Acidicapsa acidisoli: one gene and its partners. The protein of the gene in region 2 interacts with the protein of the main gene of each other region in a pairwise test. Links are inferred from orthologs where the notes say so. Each region holds a gene or a part of one and is shown on either strand. Other genes may lie near its edges. The genes, in order: obgE, rplL, dnaE and nikR.

Region 1 (4,159 bases), 970 kb from region 2 along the record:
CCATCCCGGGCGAAGGCGTAATAAATTGCGTAAGGAACATCGTCAAGACGATGAGGATCGGTAAGATGTGCAGCGGGTCGGGCGCGGAGAGGTCTGTCAGCCAACACCAATGGGCATGGCGCAACTCAGTCGCATTCTGCAGCACACGAAAGTAGGCGAAAAGCAACGGTGTTTGCAGCAGCATCGGCAGACAGCCGCCGTACATATTCGTGCCTTCGGCCTTGTAGAGGGCCATCAGCTCCGCATTCATCTCAACGCGCTTGGGATCGTTCATCTTGAGATGCGCGTAGCGCTTCTTCAGAGCATCGACCTTGGGCTGGACGCGCATCATTTTCAACGAGGACCCCATCGACATCATCCGAGGCCATAGCATCAATGCATTGAAAATCACCGTGAGGACGATGATTGCCCAGCCCCAATTACTAACTAAGTGTTCGTGCACCAGGCACAACGCCAAATAGAGTGGCGTGGCCAGCACGGTGAGCCAGCCAAACTGATTCGGCGCGGTTGCGGCCTTGGATATGCTCCCATCCTGCGTGCTGGATGCAGCAAGTTGGTTCAATAGTGTTGGCGTACCGGGCTTGGAATTGACGAAATATAGGAGACTGCACAGAATCACGAACGCCAGGATTGCGAGAACCAGGATGGATCGGCCATCGCCACCACCGGAATTTTGATTCGGAAGATTGGGATTGAAAATTTCGGACAAAGGACACCTTTTCCTTCCGGGACGATGGCCCGGAAAACAGTTGAAAGACAAACGAATGCATCGCCATCAAAATCGCGCAATGCTCGTGCAATCCACTGGAATCAGGAAAAGATAGGCGGAGGCCGCTGAAAGGAAGGGGCGAGACGTGGTCCTTGAACCACAACGCGCGAAGGCACCGAGATCCAAAGATCTCTGCGGCCGAGTGGCGGAGTCCATGAGAGCGGGAACGCCTTGAGGTGACCAGTAATCGTGCGATAGATCTCTGGGGATTGCACGACCACAAAAAGTAGAAGACATGTGAGCAGGAGAACGGAGACCATCCCGCTTATCCCCGCAAACAGGAGGGCCTGATAATACGGAAGGCACAGCACGAGCAGGCAGAAGCACTCCTCTAGAGCCGCCTGCCGATAGCCTTCAGGTTTCCTCACGCGCTCTCCGATCGAAATCATTGTACGACCGAGTGACCGCTTGGTGTTGAAGCTGCTCAATCCGGCCGGTTTGTGCGCCTCAGCCTAAGTGAACCTGTTACACCATCGGAAACCCGTTTGCGGAGAATTACCCTCCCAACGCGCACAATAAAGAAAGCACTTGTCCCATACGCCGCCATCTGCGAAGAAAGGAATTCTCATGCGCATAATTCGTCCTTTTTTGCCACTTTTGGGGCGTTTTCCGACATGTTTTCAGACTATAGCTTTATGATATAAAACAACTTACGCGGAAAAAACAGGGTACCCCCACCCCCTCCCCGAGCGGACAGCTTCAAATTCGCCACTTCTTCGCCTAAAGCAGGAAAGAATCTCCCCGTCGCTCCCAATTCAGCATGAATGCAGAGAATTCGCGAATCACAACCGGCTCAATCAATCAAACACTAAAACACAGGCTCTGGAGCCTCTACATCCCGCGCTTCGCGAACATGCTTGGCCAGCGACCACTTAAGATCCTCGATCCCCTGTCCCGTCACCGCTGAAATCGCGTGAAACTCCAGCTTGCGCCGCTTGGCCGACGCGGTCAGTTTTTTGAGCTTCTCGGGGTTCGCGGTATCAACCTTCGATGCAACCATAATCATCGGCTTTTCCGCCAAACCGTGCCCGAAGTTCTCAAGCTCTGCGCAGATCACCTTGAAGTCCTCAATCGGGTCCGGCCGCCCGGAGCTATCTGAAACATCGATCAGGTGTACGAGTACACGCGTCCGCTCGATATGCCGCAGAAACTGAATTCCCAACCCCGCGCCAAGATGTGCGCCCTCAATGAGACCGGGCATATCGGCAACAACATAACTCTCTTCATTCGGAACGTCGCCCACCGTAACCACGCCCAGATTGGGCTGCAACGTCGTAAACGGGTAATCGGCGATCTTGGGCTTGGCCGCCGAGACGCGCGAGATCAGTGTCGACTTTCCGGCGTTCGGATAGCCGACAAGACCGACATCCGCAAGCAGCTTCAGCTCCAGACGATAGGTGCGTTCCTCGCCCAGCCTCCCCGGTTCCGACTCCCTCGGAGCCTGATGGACAGGCGTGGCAAAGTGCTGGTTACCGCGTCCTCCGCGGCCGCCCTTGGCGATCACGAAACTCTCGCCGGGCAACGCAAAATCGTGTACCAACTCGCCTGTCTCGGCGTCGAAAAGGCTCGTCCCTACCGGAACTTTCAGCGTGATCGACTCGCCGTCGCTCCCCGTGCAGTTGGAGCCTTCTCCATGCCGCCCGCGTCCCGCCTTGTGCTCCGGGTTGAACCGAAAATGGATCAGCGTATTGTGCTGTTGGCTGGACTGCATAACCACATCGCCACCTCGTCCGCCATCGCCGCCCGACGGACCGCCGCGCGGCACGAACTTTTCCCGCCGGAAGGCAACGCAACCGTTGCCGCCATCGCCGGCTTTGACCAGAATTCTTGCTTCATCAATGAACATAAGTACAAAATCCAACTTCCTGTCTTTCCAGTCTAGCGGAATGCAACTATACTCGCTCGTAACACCCAAGAACCTCGCAGGAAAGCACGACTTTCAAAGCGGGTCGCTCACGCACTCCGAACTGGCTCCGCGGTATTTCCGCTACCCTGGTCCGTGCGGAAATACTTAGATTCTGTAACTTTCTTCCCGGATTTGCTCTAAGTCAGGCCCCTCGCCATCGGAAACGCGGGCGAACGGTCGCCTTTGGAGCGCAACGGGATGAAGAGCAAGAGTGGTTTCCGGAGAATCCAGCCAACGCGAGCCGCAATTCTTTGGCTAGCTGCGACCATTCTGACTGTTGCTGGCGCGCAGGCCAAGTCCCCCGAAGCCGCCGCGACTGGCACGCTCGACGGCAAACTAACAGACTTGAACAGCACGCCGCTCGCGCAAGCCGTCGTCGTCGTGCGCAATGTGACGACCGGCGCGACCTTGCGCGGCGTCACCGGTAAAAACGGCAGCTATCGCTTTACAGGACTCGGAGCAGGCGAATATCAACTGGAAGCCTCAGTTCCTGCGTTGGGCAAGGGCGGCGTCGATGGCATCCTCGTCTCTGCAGGGCACGCGACGCGCGTCCAGGCTGCGCTGGCGATGCAGCTTCCGAACCAGGCACTCCCTATCGAAGCCGATCTTCACGAACTCGACCCTGTCTCCGCCGCCGTCACCACGCTGATCCCAGGCGAAGAACTGAGTTCCCTGCCGATGGGCGCGCGTAACTGGCAAGAGTTCGCCGCCATCACTCCCGCAGCCAGTTCCGCAGCGCAGGGCGAAAATAGTAGTGGCCAAATCGGCGACCAGCCTGAAGACGCTAGCGATCCGCAGCACGAGACCCTAGCGATGAGCGGCAGCATCGCCAATCCGACGGCCGCCAGCATAGACGGCATCGAGAACTCACCCGGCTTTCGCACCAGCAGCGACCGCGAAAGCCGCCAGACCGAGTCAGTCGGCGAATCCGCCGTGCTCTCCATGGAAGCGCGCACCAGCAATTCAGCAGCCGATCAGGGACGATCCTCAGGTGGAGCGATCCGGCTCAACACCAATCAGGGCCACAACGGACTGCATGGCCAGGCCTTCTACTTCGACAAGCAGAATCTTTGGGGTGCGCAGAATCCCTACACGCAATGGGTGCAGCAGACCGCCCCCGCAAGCGGGGGCGACACGGCACAGTTCACCGCCGAGCCTTATACCCCCCCAAACACGCGCCAGACCCTCGGCATCGGCATCGGTAGCAATATCCGGCGCGACAAGCTCTTCTGGTTTGCCGCTTTGGACGGCCTGTTGCGTAACGACCCCGCCGTCGCATCGGTCCGCCATCCTACAGATTTCTTTGCCCAACCCACGCTCGATGACCTGATCATGCTCGCCGCCCGGCTCGACCTGCCCGGCCCGGCAATCGAGGAAGCTGCAGCCACCAGCTACTCCAACTGGCTCAATGAGATGGCTGGCCTGCTCGGCCCAGTGCCGCGTACCGCCAGCCAGTGGCAAGGCTTTGGACGCCTCGACTGGCA
Region 2 (4,147 bases):
GTAGATCGTCAGGCGCACGGTGACCTTGAGCGGAGCAGAGAAAGTCATGCCGCGCTCTTCGCACTCCTGCTGGTCGTACTTCAATTGCAGACCGACGGGGTCGCCGCACTTGTTGCAGAAGTCAGGCGTGTTCTTGTTGTACGTGCCGCAGTGCTGGCACAGTACATCGCCGGGATGGAACGGATCCGTGATGACCATCGATCCGCAGGAGACGCAAGCCGTGCGCAGGTGATGCAGTCCCTTGAGGTGACCGCACTTGCACTCCCAGTTGCCGATCGAAAAATCCACAAAATCAAGTTGCGAGATATTGCGGAAGTCCGTAATCGGAAAAACCGAGGTAAAAACTGACTGCAAACCGTTATCGTCCCGCTCATTGGGGAGCTTGTCCATCTGCAGGAAGCGCTCATAGGAACGCCGCTGCACTTCGATCAGGTTAGGAATCTGGATGGCGGTAGGAATCTTGGAAAAATCGAGTCGGCTGCGAATGGCGCGATTCTCGTTCGGCATGCTTCACTCCTGAGGCTCGTATCCCCGAGGTTCTGGTCGCTTCTGGCGGCCAGAGCACCAGCGGCCCGAGTCTCACGGCCACCGGCGTACATCGGATTGGTGTTTCGTGCGGTACTGTTTCCCCGCAAATCGGGACCCGGCTGCGGGTACCGTTCAGCAAATCGCGGCCACAAGTGCTGTCCTGCAGCGCGAATCAAACCAGCAAGCACCAAGCAACATCCGCGGACCCGGAAAGTTTTCCACTTGCCCTAATTACCTCCGGCGGCTAAACTCCCGCTTATTGAGAGCTGAAACCGAAGGCGGCCGAACCGGATCGGACAACAAAGGGAGCAAGAGAGGATAATGAAACACGCAACCCGGTCGAAAGAGAACGGTAACGGCAGGCAAGAAAATCTACATTAAACATGACTGTATGCCCGTGAAGACAGTACGCCTCACGAGCGCAGCTAAGCTTCTGTGCCCTTTTGCCGAATTTGATCCCCACTCTCGCCGATCCCAAAGCTCGCTTCTATTAGAACCCACCCACTTCAGCTTGCCCGTCGACAATCACTCCGCGCGCGATTGTCAACCCGATGGCCATTCCTTCTTCAGCGCACCATGAAAGGGAGCTTGGCTATCCCCAAACCTGAGGCGCTGAAAATGCCATTGACGTGTATCTTTCCGAGTACGCATTCTCCCCGATCCCTTCCCAAAAAGTTAAGGGAAAGCAAAAAGGGACGGCAAGACGCGCAACTTTTAATGTAGCGCGTCTTGGCCGCAATTGCAAATGCGTGGTATTGAAATTGCTAACTACCCGATCGGCCGTTACTTGATTTCGATGGTTGCAACGCCTTCGAACTTCTTCTTGATAGCCTCGGCCTCTTCCTTGGTCGCATTTTCCTTCAGGGCCTTGGGAGCGCCGTCGACCAGATCCTTGGCTTCCTTCAGACCGAGCGAAGTGACTTCACGGACAGCCTTAATGGTGCTGATCTTGTTCGCGCCGGCATCCTTGAGGATGACTTGGAACTCGGTCTGCTCCACAACCTCTGCCGGGGCTGCTGCGCCGCCGCCAGCCGCAACCGCGACCGGGGCCGCTGCTGCTGCCGAAACACCAAGACGCTCTTCCAGCTTCTTTACCAGGGCCGCTGCTTCCAGCAGGCTCAGGCTAACAATCTGCTCTTCCAACTGATTCAAATCCGCCATTTTGTTCTCCAATCCAGACTCGTGTGAAATTTTCTACTACCCCGCCAGCCCAGCTGCAAGGTTTCCGACGCGCCCAGACCCGGCGCCCCTTGCCGCTGCTCCGCGGAAAACTTGTTTTACTCGGCCACAGGAGGCTCGGGAACCACTGCACCCTCAACGGGAGCTTCGGTCGCCACAGCTTCTGCCTGCTTTTCCGGCTCAGGTGCGGCAACCGCCTCTGCGGAAGCCACCTTGGCCGGAGCCGCAGCGCCGCCAAATTTCTCGCCCTTGACCGCTTCGTTGACCACAACGGCCAGGTCGCGACCGGTCGCATTGAGCACGGTAACCAGACGCTGCGCCGGAGCGTTGATAAGGAAGAGGAGCTTCGCGTAAATTTCTTCCTTCGGCGGCATCGAGGCGAGCGCCTTGACTTCCTCGACGTTGATCAGCTTGCCGTCAACGATGCCCAGCTTGAAGGTGAACTCGGCGTTGTCAGAGACCCACTTCGAGAAGACCTTGGCCAGTTCGACCGGGTCGCCGGAGGTGAATGCCGCCGCCGAAACGCCCTTGAGGCCCTTGAGCGCCTGCTCAACCTTGGTGCCTTCGCTAGCCTTGGCTGCCAGCTTGTTCTTGAGCACGCGATACTTGCCACCCGCGCCGCGGACGACCTTGCGCAGCTCAAAATCCTGCGCCACCGTCATCTTGGCAAAGGTGCCAATGATTGCCGTTGTAGAGGTCTCTAGCTCTTTCGCCAGAACCTGAACCTTCTGCGTCTTTTTCGCCCTTGTCAATGCCATTACTTAACTCCTGGTCCGTTCGGCCAGCCCGTCCCGCTTAGCCCGTCGCCCTCGTCCGGGCTCAAAACTCATCTCTTCCTGTTGCCGACAGCTCCGATTCGGAAGCCTGGCGCCAGAGGCTGAAAAGAGGAGAACGGGAAAATCTCTAAAGTCGGCTTACTTAGCCGCTGCATCCGCTACGGCGCCGTCAATCGGAACACCAGGGCCCATCGTCGAGCTCAGCGTGATCCCTTTGACGTACTTGCCTTTCGCGGCTGAAGGCTTGGCGCGCATCACGCTGGCCAAAACAGTGGTCGCGTTCTCGACGAGCTTTTCCGGCGGGAAGCTCAGCTTGCCTACCGGAACATGCACCAGGGCCGTCTTATCGGCGCGGAACTCAACCTTACCGGCCTTGATTTCCTTAACTGCGGCAGCGACGTCCTGCGTGACGGTTCCAGTTTTCGGATTCGGCATCAGGCCGCGTGGTCCAAGAACCTTACCCAGACGACCGACAGACTTCATCATGTCGGGCGTGGCAATCAGGGCATCAAATGCGGTCCACGATTCCTTCTGGATCTTCTCGACCATCTCTTCGCCGCCGACGAAATCCGCACCAGCAGCTTCGGCGTCCTTGAGACGATCACCGGAAGCGATGACGGCGACAATCTTGGTCTTGCCGAGTCCGTGAGGAAGCACAACCGTGCCGCGAACCATCTGGTCGGCGTGGCGGGTATCCACACCAAGACGCATGGTCAGATCGACGGTTTCGTCGAACTTGGCGAACTTTACCTTTTTCAGGAGTCCTACCGCCTCTGGCAGCAGGTAATTGCGGGGCTCAACAGCCGCACGCGACTTCGTAATATTCTTGCTGGCTTTCTTTGCCATTTATCCTCATCTCCCACCGCAATTGCCGGTCCCGCGTTGCGGGAAGCTCACGAAATCGCTGGGTAGCGAATTTCATTTCGAGCCCAAGTGCCGTGGTGTTGTTGATGGGCCACTCCGAGGAGTGGACACATTTATGAAGTATGACAGAGTTTGATTGCGGGCGCAAATCGGAGCGGTCGGGAACCGGTGCTTACACCAGTGATTAGTCTGCTGCTTCTTTTGAACGGAGATAGATGTCATAGCCGCCAAGTTTATGGAAGAGCGTGAATTCTTTTGTGATCAAAGACAGCACCAGCGCTCTGTCCGGCAACGGATCTTCGTTCGACTGCAGGCGGGTCTTCACGATCACCCAACGGATATTGTGCTGGCGAGCGGCTTCGAGCAGTGCGGCGGCTGAATATGGGTCGGTCGTGTTGTCGAAGATCTGAACTGGAAATTCGGGGACTCGCCCACTGGCGAAGAAAAATGGCTCTTCGCCGGGAAGCAGCAGAATCCCGTCCTGCGGCGGGATTTCTTTCGCCGCAAAGCGTACAAGTTCCTCGAAATCTGGCAGATATGGCCCGCGATCGGCCATTTCCCGTAAGGCTGGCAGCGTGGCGCGGTAAAGCGGCTGATCGGGAATATTCAGGTAGTTCATGCGCTCGTGGCCTGCCGCATAGAGGCCACCGCAGATCAGGAAGGTCGCTGAGACCACTATGGCAAGCGGGAGAACTATCTGCCGGACAGCTGATGGAGCGGCGGTCAGCATTTGTGCGATGAGCAGGATGAGCAAGGGCCAGATTGCGTAGGTTGAGCCCCATAGCTGCTGCGAGAGAAAC
Region 3 (5,463 bases), on a different replicon or contig from region 2:
AATCCCAACATCCGCAATGCGCACATTCAGGACACTGCGGTTCTGTATGACGAAATCGCAGCCGGAATCCTGCCCGCCGTCTCCATCGTCAAGCCCAGCGGACTTGTCGATGGCCACCCGTCTTCATCAAAACTGAACCTCTTCGAATCCTTCGTGAAGAAGATCGTGGAAGGGGTTAAGGCAAATCCGGATCTCTGGTCCACCACCGCGATCTTCATCACCTTCGATGAAGGCGGCGGCTACTATGACTCCGGATACGTGCAGCCCCTGGACTTCTTCGGCGACGGTACCCGTATTCCCCTGCTCGTCGTTTCTTCCTTCGTAAAGCAAGGCCACATCGACCACGCGTATGCCGACCACGTCTCGATAGACAAGTTCATCGAAGCTAACTGGGGACTTCCAACCATCACCCATCGCAGCCGCGATAACTTCCCCAACCCAATCGCAACGCCCGGTAATCCTTACGTTCCGGTCAACTCACCAGCTATCGACGACCTATTCGGTCTGTTCGATTTCCACCACTCCCGGTAAGGACGAGGAAAGAAATAGCTCAGCCGGTCAGCATCACATCGCTGACCGGCTCTTTTTGTTTTGCTGGCAACTAACTCAATACCTGCACCGCACCCCGCCCCAGCAGCTCCTCAATCGACTCAACCCAGCCCCGATCCGCAGCCACGGAAACCCCTGCAGGCTCCAGAACCACCTCATACTGCCCCTTCTTCTGCAGATGCATCATCACCTTGCCCGGTCCCGGAGCAGCATCGATCTTCGCCCGCAGCACCGCAAATATCTCATCGCTGGCAATATCCAGATTCATCCGCAGCCGAACACCCGAAGGCAGCCGGATCTGCACCTCATCCAGCGGCTGTAACCCGCTGATCGCCAGCTTGGGAGCAGAGTCCTCCTCGCCGATGAGCGCCCCGCGCAGCAAGACCGCCGCTTCGGTCTTAAGCTGCTCGGAAAGCCGCTCGTAGTCCTTGGCAAAACAGATCACATCGATCTTTCCTGTCGCATCTTCAAGCTGGCCCTGCGCATACATCTTGTCGTTGCGCTTGCTCTTGGCCGCACGCATCCCGACCAGTACCCCTGCAATGGAGATTTCACTCGAAGGATCGCGCTGCTGCCCCCACTTCGGCGGCGGAGGCGGCTTCATCTCCAGCGCAGTCGCCGTATCGACAACATTGGTCAGATTGCGCAGCTTTTCCGCATACTTGTCCAGCGGATGCCCCGAGACAAAGAAGCCCAGCACCTCTTTTTCCCCGTCCAGCCGAGCTTTTTCTTCCCAATCCGCCACATGCGGCAGATCGCTTCCATTGCCGCCCTTTGCGGGTGCTTCGTTGAACAGCCCAAACAACCCATGCTGCCCCTGCTCGGCATCCTTCTGCGCCTTCTGGCCGCGCTCAATCGCCCGGTCGATGACCGCAAAAAGCTGCGCCCGCGTACCCATTGAATCCAGCGCGCCAGCCTTGATCAGCGATTCAAGAACCCTCTTGTTCAGCAGCCGCAGATCGACCTTCTCGCAGAACTCCCAGAATGTGGTGAAGGTACTTCCCTTCGCTTCTAGTTCCCGTCTCACCGACAAGATCGACTCAATCGCATTGCCGCCGACGTTCTTGATCGCCGTCAGTCCAAAGCGAATCACATCGCCGCTGGGCGTGAACTGCGCGCCGGAAAGCCGCACATCTGGCGGCTCGACGCTGATGCCCATCTCGCGGCACTCCTGAATGTACTTGACCACATTCTCAGGCTTTGAAATTTCCGAAGATAGCAGCGCAGCCATGAACTCCACCGGATAATGCGTCTTCAGATAGGCCGTCTGATAAGCCAGCAACGCATAAGCCGCCGAGTGCGACTTATTGAAGCCGTATCCCGCAAACTTCTCCATCTGGTCAAAGATCTCGCCCGCCGGCTCCTTCGGCAGTCCCAGACCAGCCGCGCCCTCCATGAAACGATTGCGCTGCTTGGCCATCTCAGCCGGATCTTTCTTACCCATCGCCCTGCGCAGCAGATCGGCTTCGCCAAGCGAATAGCTCGCCAGCACGTTCGCGATCTGCATCACCTGCTCCTGGTAGACGATAACGCCCAGCGTCTCCTTGAGCAGCGGCTCTTGCTGCGGCAGCATGTACTCAACCTTGCGCCGTCCCCACTTGCGCTCGATGAAGTCATCGATCATACCGCCCTGGATCGGCCCCGGACGATACAGCGCGTTGAGCGCGGTCAGGTCCTCAATCGACTCCGGCTTGTACCGCCGCAACACGTCGCGCATCCCACCCGACTCAAACTGAAATACGCCGGAAGTCAGCGCACGATGAAATACCTTTTCGTAAGTAGCCTTATCGTCCAGCTCAATGGCATCGATATCCAGCCGCTCGCCGCGATTCTCCTCAATGAGCTTCAACGCATCGGTGATCACCGTCAGCGTCGTCAAGCCCAGGAAGTCCATCTTGAGCAAGCCCATCTTGTCGATCGCGAACATATCGTAAGCGGTCACAATTTCGTCGTTCTTTGTCTTCGCGATGGGCACCAGTTCCGTCAACGGTCGCGGCGCGATCACAACGCCCGCCGCATGAACTCCGGAACCACGCACCAGCCCCTCAAGCCTCTTGGCCGTATCGATCAACTCGCGAATCTGGACATCGGAGTCATAGACCTTTGCCAGCTCCGGCTGCTCCTCCAACGCCTTGTCGATGGTGATGCCGATCGTCGACGGAATCAGTTTGGCGATGCGGTCCACGTCGCCGTAGGGCATATCCATGGCGCGGCCGCAGTCCTTGATTGCAGCTTTCGCAGCCATCGTGTTGAAGGTGATGATCTGCGCCACCTGCTCGCGCCCATACTTGCGCGTCACATACTCGATCACCTCGCCGCGCCGGTTCATGCAGAAATCCACGTCGATATCGGGCATCGACACGCGCTCCGGATTCAGAAACCGCTCAAAGAGCAGCGCATTCTGCAGCGGATCGACATTGGTAATCTCCATCACATACGCCACCAGCGAGCCAGCCGCCGAACCACGGCCTGGACCAACCGGAATCCCCTGCTCCCGCGCATAGCGAATGAAGTCCCAGACAATCAGGAAATAGCCCGAGTACTTCATCTGCTTGATGATGCCGATCTCGCGTTCAAGGCGCGCCTCGTACTCATGCAGCGGATGCCGCAACTGCCCCCGCGACTCAAGCTGACGGATCGCCGTCGCGAGCCGCTTGCGATAACCATCGCGGCAGATCTCCTCGAAGTAGCTGTCGATCGTGTGCCCCTCCGGAACAGCAAACTCCGGGAAGGGATTATCGACCTTGTTCAGCTTCAGATTGCAACGTTCCGCAATCTCCTGCGTCCGCTGAATCAGCGCCGGCGAATCCGGAAAGAGACGCAGCATCTCGTCGGCGGTCTTGACGTAGAACTGATCGGCATCGAAGCGGAACCGCTCGCGATCCTGAACCTTCGCTCCTGTCTGCACGCACAGCATCACGTCGTGAGATTTGTGGTCGTCCTCGCAGAGATAGTGCGAATCGTTCGTGGCCACCAGCGGAATATCCAGCTCGCGCTCCAGCTTGAATAGATCCGCATGAATGCGCTTCTCCAGCTCCAGCCCCTGATCCTGAATCTCAAGGTAGAAATTGCCGCGCCCGAAGATATCCTGATACTGCAGCGCAGTCGCGCGAGCCGCGTCGTAGTCTCCTTTGATCAACTGCTCCGAAAGCTCACCCGAAAGACAGCCCGAAAACCCAATCAGCCCGTTGGAGTGCGAGGCGAGATACTGCTTGCTCACCCGCGGCTTCTTGTAGAAGCCATGCACCGAAGCTTCCGACGTGATGCGAATCAGGTTGCGGTAACCCTCTTCGTTCTGCGCCAGCACCAGCAGATGGTTGTACTTGTCGCCACTCGGGTCCGCGCGATGGTCTTCATTCTTGCAGACGTACAACTCACAGCCCAGAATCGGCTTGATGCCTTTCTTCTTGGCGGCATCGAAGAAGTGCACCGCGCCATAAATATTCCCATGATCGGTCATCGCCACCGACTTCTGGCCAATCGATTCGACACGCGAAACGAGCTTGTCAACGTCGCACGCGCCGTCGAGCAGAGAGTAATCCGTATGCAGATGAAGATGAGTAAATTCAGCCATGCTTTTTTGTCACAATCTGGTCCGTCACAGTCAGGCTTCATTTTAGGCGTTTGTGCCGAACCGCGACTTGCGGTCCTCGCGCCGTAATGAGGAAAAGCCGGTACAAAACCCGCGACAACGGCAGGCAGAAGTCAAAAGAAAATCCCGGTTATCGCACCGGATATCGGATATGATTCGCGATGAATCCCAGGCGGTGCGGAAGGGGAAACGATGCGATATGGCTTGCGAATTCTTGGATTTCTGCTGTTAGGCATAGGAATTGTCTGGATCCTGCAGGGAGTCAACATACTGCCGGGCAGCTTCATGACCGGCCAGATCCGATGGGCATATCGCGGAGGGGCCACAGCCATCGTAGGCTTGGGGGTCCTGCTTTGGGCTGGCCGGTTCCCCAAACGCTCCTGATCGTCTCCGCTCTCTGCACCCTGCAGATTCCTAACAAGTCCCCGCGCTCCGCCAACATTAGTAAATTCAAATCTTTAGAGAGGATTATTTCCCTTGAAATTGCAACCCGCTTGGCAACTTCATCGTCTATTTGACGAGCGATTCCAATCACTCAGGTAGTCGCAGCGCCCGCAAAATTGGGCCAAGATGCGCGCTCTTGAAAAGGGTAAGGAATATAAATGGCACCCAACTGTCCGAAATGCGATTCGACTTCCACGCGGCGCATCGCGAGAAAGAAGTCTCTCAGTCATCGCCTGATGTACTTTCTTGGACGCTTCCCCTGGGAGTGTCTCAGTTGCCAGAAGTTTTTTTTCAGCCGCAAGCGTTATACCCGTGCTCTCAGGAGTTCGATGGGAGAAGTTTATACAGGCACAATCCCGCGGCCCACGGTAAAGCCGGGCAGCGAGGAAAGCCCTTCGCTATAGAGAACCGGTTCCGGAGACTCACTCCTGTTTACTCGGGAAAACTTAATGTTTCTTGGCTCCCTTAACAGGCGCTGCCTTCGCCGGTTTTCCCGCGGGGGCAGCCGTCTTCACAGACGGCTTGCCTTTCGCGGGCGCAGCCGGTGATTTCGCCGCAGCCGCATACTTCTTGGCCGCCGCAGCCGGCACAGCCTTGATCGGACTCTTCGGCGTCCTCACGGGCTCGTCCTCCTCCAGGTCAAAAACCGGATCGGCTTCGTCCAGATCCGCCGGATCGCTCGGCTCTTCCAGGTCCAGTTTCAGCGCGAGGGCCTTCAATCCAGCCCCCGCAGCCGTAGACGAGTCCAGTTCGGACTCAGAGAATGCAGAAACGCGTCTCCCGGCGGTCTTCTTCTTGGCCCCCTTGCGGCCCGAAGGCGGCGGCTCATCGTCCTCGGAACCGCTGTCCGAATCGCCTTCTTCATCCGAATCAGTGTC
Region 4 (4,178 bases), on a different replicon or contig from region 2:
GTGCATGCGTTCCGCTGGGTCAATGCGCAGGGCAAGGTCGTGTTCGTCAAGTACAAGTGGACCTCGATGCAGGGCTACCTGAACACCAACCCGCGTACCCTTGCTGCCGCGTTTCTGAAGGACACCCAGGAAGGCACCGACGATCTCTATCGCGAGGTCGGCAAGGGCAACTTCCCCTCCTGGGAGCTGAGCGTGCAGATCGCGACACAGGAGCAGTTGGATAAGCTGGACTTCGATCCGTTTGACGACACCAAGATTTGGCCCGAGTCGATCTTCCCCCAGACCAAGATCGGCAAGATGACCCTCAACAAGATGCCCGATAACTTCTTCCAGGAAACCGAAGAGTCAGCCTTCGCGCCCGGCAATTTGGTTTCCGGTATCGAGCCCTCGCCGGATCGCATGCTGCAGGGACGTCTGTTCTCGTACCTCGACACGCAGCGCTACCGCATCGGACCCGACTTTCAGCAGCTGCCAATCAACCGCCCCATCTCGCCGGTCAACAACTACAGCCAGGATGGCCACATGGACAACCGCGAGACGCACGGTGAGTACAACTACCAGCCGAATCGCGCAGAGAACACGATTGCCGAGAATCCGGCCTTCGATTATTCCCCGATTCAGCCGGACGGCCCAAGCCAGCAGAAGCCCATCCGGATCAAGGATGAGTATCGTCAGGCAGGCGAGTTGTACCGCTCCGTGAGCAAGCAGGATCAGGACGACCTGATTGAGAACCTGGTGCACGACCTCTCGCAGATTACCAATCCGGACACAGTCCTTGCGGCGGTGGCCAACTTCTACAAGGCAGACAAGAACTACGGAACCCGCCTTGCAGATGGCCTGCACATCAGCGTAGATCAGGTTGCAACTCGCGCTGCCGCACTCTAATTACAAACACGCAATAGACAGATTGCAGTCCGAGCGTAGATTTCAATGCTCGGGCTGCGTCTGCGCAGCAAAAGAGAGAACTCTATGAAAACTGGATGGATCGCTATCTTGTTCGCGTGTGTCGCCCTTACCGGGATGGCAAACGCACAGTCCGCGAACTTGTTCATTGCGGCGCGGACGAATGATCTGAGCGGTGCGAAGGCTCTGCTTGCAAACAAGGCCGACATCAACCAGCAGGATGAGAAGGGCTACACGCCGCTGATCATTGCGACGTACAACGGAAGCTACGAGGTGGCACAGTTCCTCCTCGACCATGGCGCGGCCACAGAGAAGAAGGACGCCTCGGGCCGGACAGCCTTGATGGGAGCTGCCTTCAAGGGAGACGACAGGGATGTAAAGCTGCTCCTCGATCACGGCGCGGACATCCATGCCAGGGACGCAAAGGGGCTGACCTGCATGGCATACGCGGTCATGTTCGCGAAGTTCTCTGTGGTCAAAGTTCTTCGCGACTGGGATGCATCGCATTCGACGACAGCTTCAGCAATGGGAAATTGAGCCGTTACATAAACAGCGACTCTGGAAGTAGAGAGATCATGAAGGATACATTGTTTTTTGTTTTATTCGCGGTGATGTTGTGCGTGCCCAGAGTGCAGGCGCAGTCGTCGGATCTGTTCAATGCTGCTCGCGCTGACGACACGAAGACAGTGCAGAGCCTCATCGCAGGCAACGTCGACATCAATCAACGGAATGAGGATGGTTTTACTGCCCTGGTGCTGGCTTCCTATAACGGAAGTCCCGATGTCGCGGAGTTGTTGTTGCAGCACCACGCTTCCACGGAAATCAAGGACCCGGTCGGCCGCACGGCACTCATGGCCGCATCGTTTCAGGGCGACGAAAAATGCGTGAAGCTGCTGATTGACGCCAAGGCTGACATTAATGCCGCGGACGACAACGGCGCGACCAGCCTGATGTACGCAGTCGAGTTCGGCCGAAAGAACGCAGTCAAACTGCTGCTGGCGGCCAAGGCCGATCCAACGATGAAGGACAAGCGCGGCTTCGATGCAATTTATCTGGCGCAACAGTTAGACGATCCAGAGATGCTGGCTCTGCTCAAGCACTGAATTAAAAGGCAACAGATCTCACGGGGCCAAGGCTGATTGCTTTGGCCCCGTGCATTATTCTGCCTTTACAATCGTTGCGGAGAATGTCTATGCCGCAACTGATTCGCACCGGCGTTTCGCTTGAAGAGGATCTGCTGCACGAGTTTGACCACTTGATCGCCAAACGCGGTTACGAGAATCGCTCCGAGGCGATTCGCGATCTGATCCGTGAGGCGCTTCTTTCAGAGATTGTGGTTTCGAACAAGCCAGTGGTCGGTACGCTGACGCTGGTTTACGACCACCACGTACAGAATTTGTCGCAGAAGTTGACCGAGGTGCAGCATACCGCAGGCGCGATGATTCTGGCGGCGACGCACGTCCATCTTGACCACAACTACTGCCTGGAAGTGATCATCATGAAGGGCAAGAGCAAAAAACTTCAGGCCGTGGCTGATGGAATGCTGGCACTGCGCGGAGTGGAGTTAGGAAAACTGGTCCTGACGAACTCGGGCACTGATATTAAGGCCGGACACCACGAGCATCCCTAGAGCAATCTCCGATTAGAGCGATTTCCGAATCGCTGTAAAGCGTAACACACTTCCAAAATACGTGCTACGATCGAGGAGATATCGGTCCGGCTGCTGCGGAATTCGCAATCTGCGGACTCGAAGATTCAAGGAATCCGATGCCATCCTTCCTGCGGGCTCTCCTCAACGACGAAGACCACAATACTCGTGGCAGAGTCATCGGAATTTATAGCGTCCTGCTGGTATTCAATCTAGTGGTCTGGGCGTGGGCGCTGATTGCATTTGATCGATTTCCGGTACTGCTCGGAACGGCATTTTTGGCGTACAGTTTTGGTCTGCGCCACGCCGTTGATGCGGATCATATCGCTGCTATCGACAACGTCACCCGGAAATTGATGCAAGAAGGCAAGAAGCCTGTAGCTGTCGGGCTGATGTTCTCTCTCGGGCACTCCACCATCGTCATTGCAGGTTCCATCGCAATTGCGGGGACGGCGCTCGCATTGCAGCATCGCTTCGACGCTGTCAGGGCGATTGGCGGTGTGATCGGCACGCTGGCGTCGACCTTCTTTCTTTTTGGAATTGCGATCGTCAATCTGATGGTTCTTCAATCGGTCTATCGCACCTTCACGCGGGTGCGGCGTGGCGAGCCTTATGTTGAAGAGGATCTCGATCTGCTGCTTGGCAACCGCGGTTTTCTGTCAAGGCTCTTCCGGCCAATGTTCGCCATGATCCGGAGCAGTTGGCACATGTATCCGCTCGGCGTGCTGTTTGGCCTCGGATTCGATACCGCGACCGAGATTGGACTGCTGGGCATCTCCGCCGCCGAAGCTTCGAAAGGGCTTTCCTTGTGGTCGATTCTTGTCTTCCCGGCGCTGTTTGCGGCAGGCATGTCATTAATCGACACTACCGACAATATTCTGATGCTCGGCGCCTACGGATGGGCCTTCGTGAAGCCAATCCGCAAGCTGTACTATAACATCACTATTACTTCGGTTTCGGTCGTGGTCGCCATTGCTGTGGGTGGAATCGAAGCGCTCGGCCTGCTTGCGGATCAGTTCCATCCGACGGGTGTGTTCTGGGATCTGGTGAACAAGCTAAATGACAACTTCGGCCTGCTGGGCTACTTCATCATTGCCCTGTTCGCCGTGAGTTGGATTGTTTCTATCGCCGTTTATAAATGGCGACGCTTTGACATTCTCGAACCGGAACGCGTTGAATCCTAAGTATCCCAGAGATGCTTTGATCGCACGGTGGCGCGGGCGTGACGCTCAATTTCATGTCTCCAATCCAATCCAATCGGTAGCGGCGCAGGGGGATTACTCTTAAGGTTCGCTTCATGTGGCGGGGTTGATAATGATTTCATGCGTGTTCTGCTGATTGAAGATGAACTCCGTCTCGCGGAAAACGTAGCCCGCGCCCTGCGGGAAGGTCCCGGTTTCGCCGTCGACTGCGCCGAGGATGGTGTGACCGGTGTGGAACTGGCCGGTAACCGCTGCTATGACCTGATCATCCTTGATCTGATGCTGCCCAGGCTTGACGGAGTCGGCGTTCTGAAGAGGCTACGCGCCAGCAAGGACGAGACACCGGTGTTGATACTGACAGCGCGAGGCGAGGTCGGGTCTACGATCAGCTTATTGAATGCAGGAGCGGACGATTATCTGAGCAA

The links.
Region 1: the proteins of rplL (region 2) and obgE interact in binary tests that used the Escherichia coli proteins (3 or more experiments, as listed by UniProt). The link is inferred for Acidicapsa acidisoli from one-to-one orthologs.
Region 3: the proteins of rplL (region 2) and dnaE interact in binary tests that used the Escherichia coli proteins (3 or more experiments, as listed by UniProt). The link is inferred for Acidicapsa acidisoli from one-to-one orthologs.
Region 4: the proteins of rplL (region 2) and nikR interact in binary tests that used the Escherichia coli proteins (3 or more experiments, as listed by UniProt). The link is inferred for Acidicapsa acidisoli from one-to-one orthologs.

Annotation. Positions count from the first base shown.
Region 1 is NZ_JAGSYI010000001.1:1,665,805-1,669,963, reverse strand. The notes cover bases 597-3,387. They hold obgE (GTPase ObgE), read right to left. Parts: upstream 2,616-3,387; coding sequence 1,578-2,615; downstream 597-1,577. Other genes in these bases: OHL23_RS06680 (carboxypeptidase-like regulatory domain-containing protein), read left to right, coding at 2,874-3,387; OHL23_RS06690 (hypothetical protein), read right to left, coding at 811-1,137; OHL23_RS06695 (YidC/Oxa1 family membrane protein insertase), read right to left, coding at 597-709. Also shown: more of OHL23_RS06695, read right to left, coding at 1-596; more of OHL23_RS06680, read left to right, coding at 3,388-4,159. UniProt on the Escherichia coli protein: An essential GTPase which binds GTP, GDP and possibly (p)ppGpp with moderate affinity, with high nucleotide exchange rates and a fairly low GTP hydrolysis rate.
Region 2 is NZ_JAGSYI010000001.1:696,832-700,978, forward strand. What follows is about bases 1-2,779. They hold rplL (50S ribosomal protein L7/L12), read right to left. Parts: upstream 1,690-2,779; coding sequence 1,312-1,689; downstream 1-1,311. Other genes in these bases: rpoB (DNA-directed RNA polymerase subunit beta), read right to left, coding at 1-507; rplJ (50S ribosomal protein L10), read right to left, coding at 1,806-2,465; rplA (50S ribosomal protein L1), read right to left, coding at 2,622-2,779. Also shown: more of rplA, read right to left, coding at 2,780-3,329; OHL23_RS02880 (hypothetical protein), read right to left, coding at 3,532-4,147. UniProt on the Escherichia coli protein: The binding site for several of the GTPase factors involved in protein synthesis (IF-2, EF-Tu, EF-G and RF3). Is thus essential for accurate translation.
Region 3 is NZ_JAGSYI010000004.1:398,136-403,598, forward strand. Bases 402-4,496 are described here. They hold dnaE (DNA polymerase III subunit alpha), read right to left. Parts: upstream 4,124-4,496; coding sequence 602-4,123; downstream 402-601. Other genes in these bases: OHL23_RS23655 (alkaline phosphatase family protein), read left to right, coding at 402-531; OHL23_RS23665 (hypothetical protein), read left to right, coding at 4,334-4,496. In the rest of the region: more of OHL23_RS23655, read left to right, coding at 1-401; more of OHL23_RS23665, read left to right, coding at 4,497-4,525; OHL23_RS23670 (tRNA nucleotidyltransferase/poly(A) polymerase family protein), read right to left, coding at 5,032-5,463. UniProt on the Escherichia coli protein: DNA polymerase III is a complex, multichain enzyme responsible for most of the replicative synthesis in bacteria. This DNA polymerase also exhibits 3' to 5' exonuclease activity. The alpha chain is the DNA polymerase catalytic subunit.
Region 4 is NZ_JAGSYI010000005.1:208,314-212,491, reverse strand. What follows is about bases 1,005-3,814. They hold nikR (nickel-responsive transcriptional regulator NikR), read left to right. Parts: upstream 1,005-2,095; coding sequence 2,096-2,533; downstream 2,534-3,814. Other genes in these bases: OHL23_RS25960 (HoxN/HupN/NixA family nickel/cobalt transporter), read left to right, coding at 2,671-3,735; OHL23_RS25970 (ankyrin repeat domain-containing protein), read left to right, coding at 1,479-2,006; OHL23_RS25975 (ankyrin repeat domain-containing protein), read left to right, coding at 1,005-1,440. Also shown: OHL23_RS25980 (catalase), read left to right, coding at 1-885; more of OHL23_RS25975, read left to right, coding at 970-1,004; OHL23_RS25955 (response regulator transcription factor), read left to right, coding at 3,874-4,178. UniProt on the Escherichia coli protein: Transcriptional repressor of the nikABCDE operon. Is active in the presence of excessive concentrations of intracellular nickel.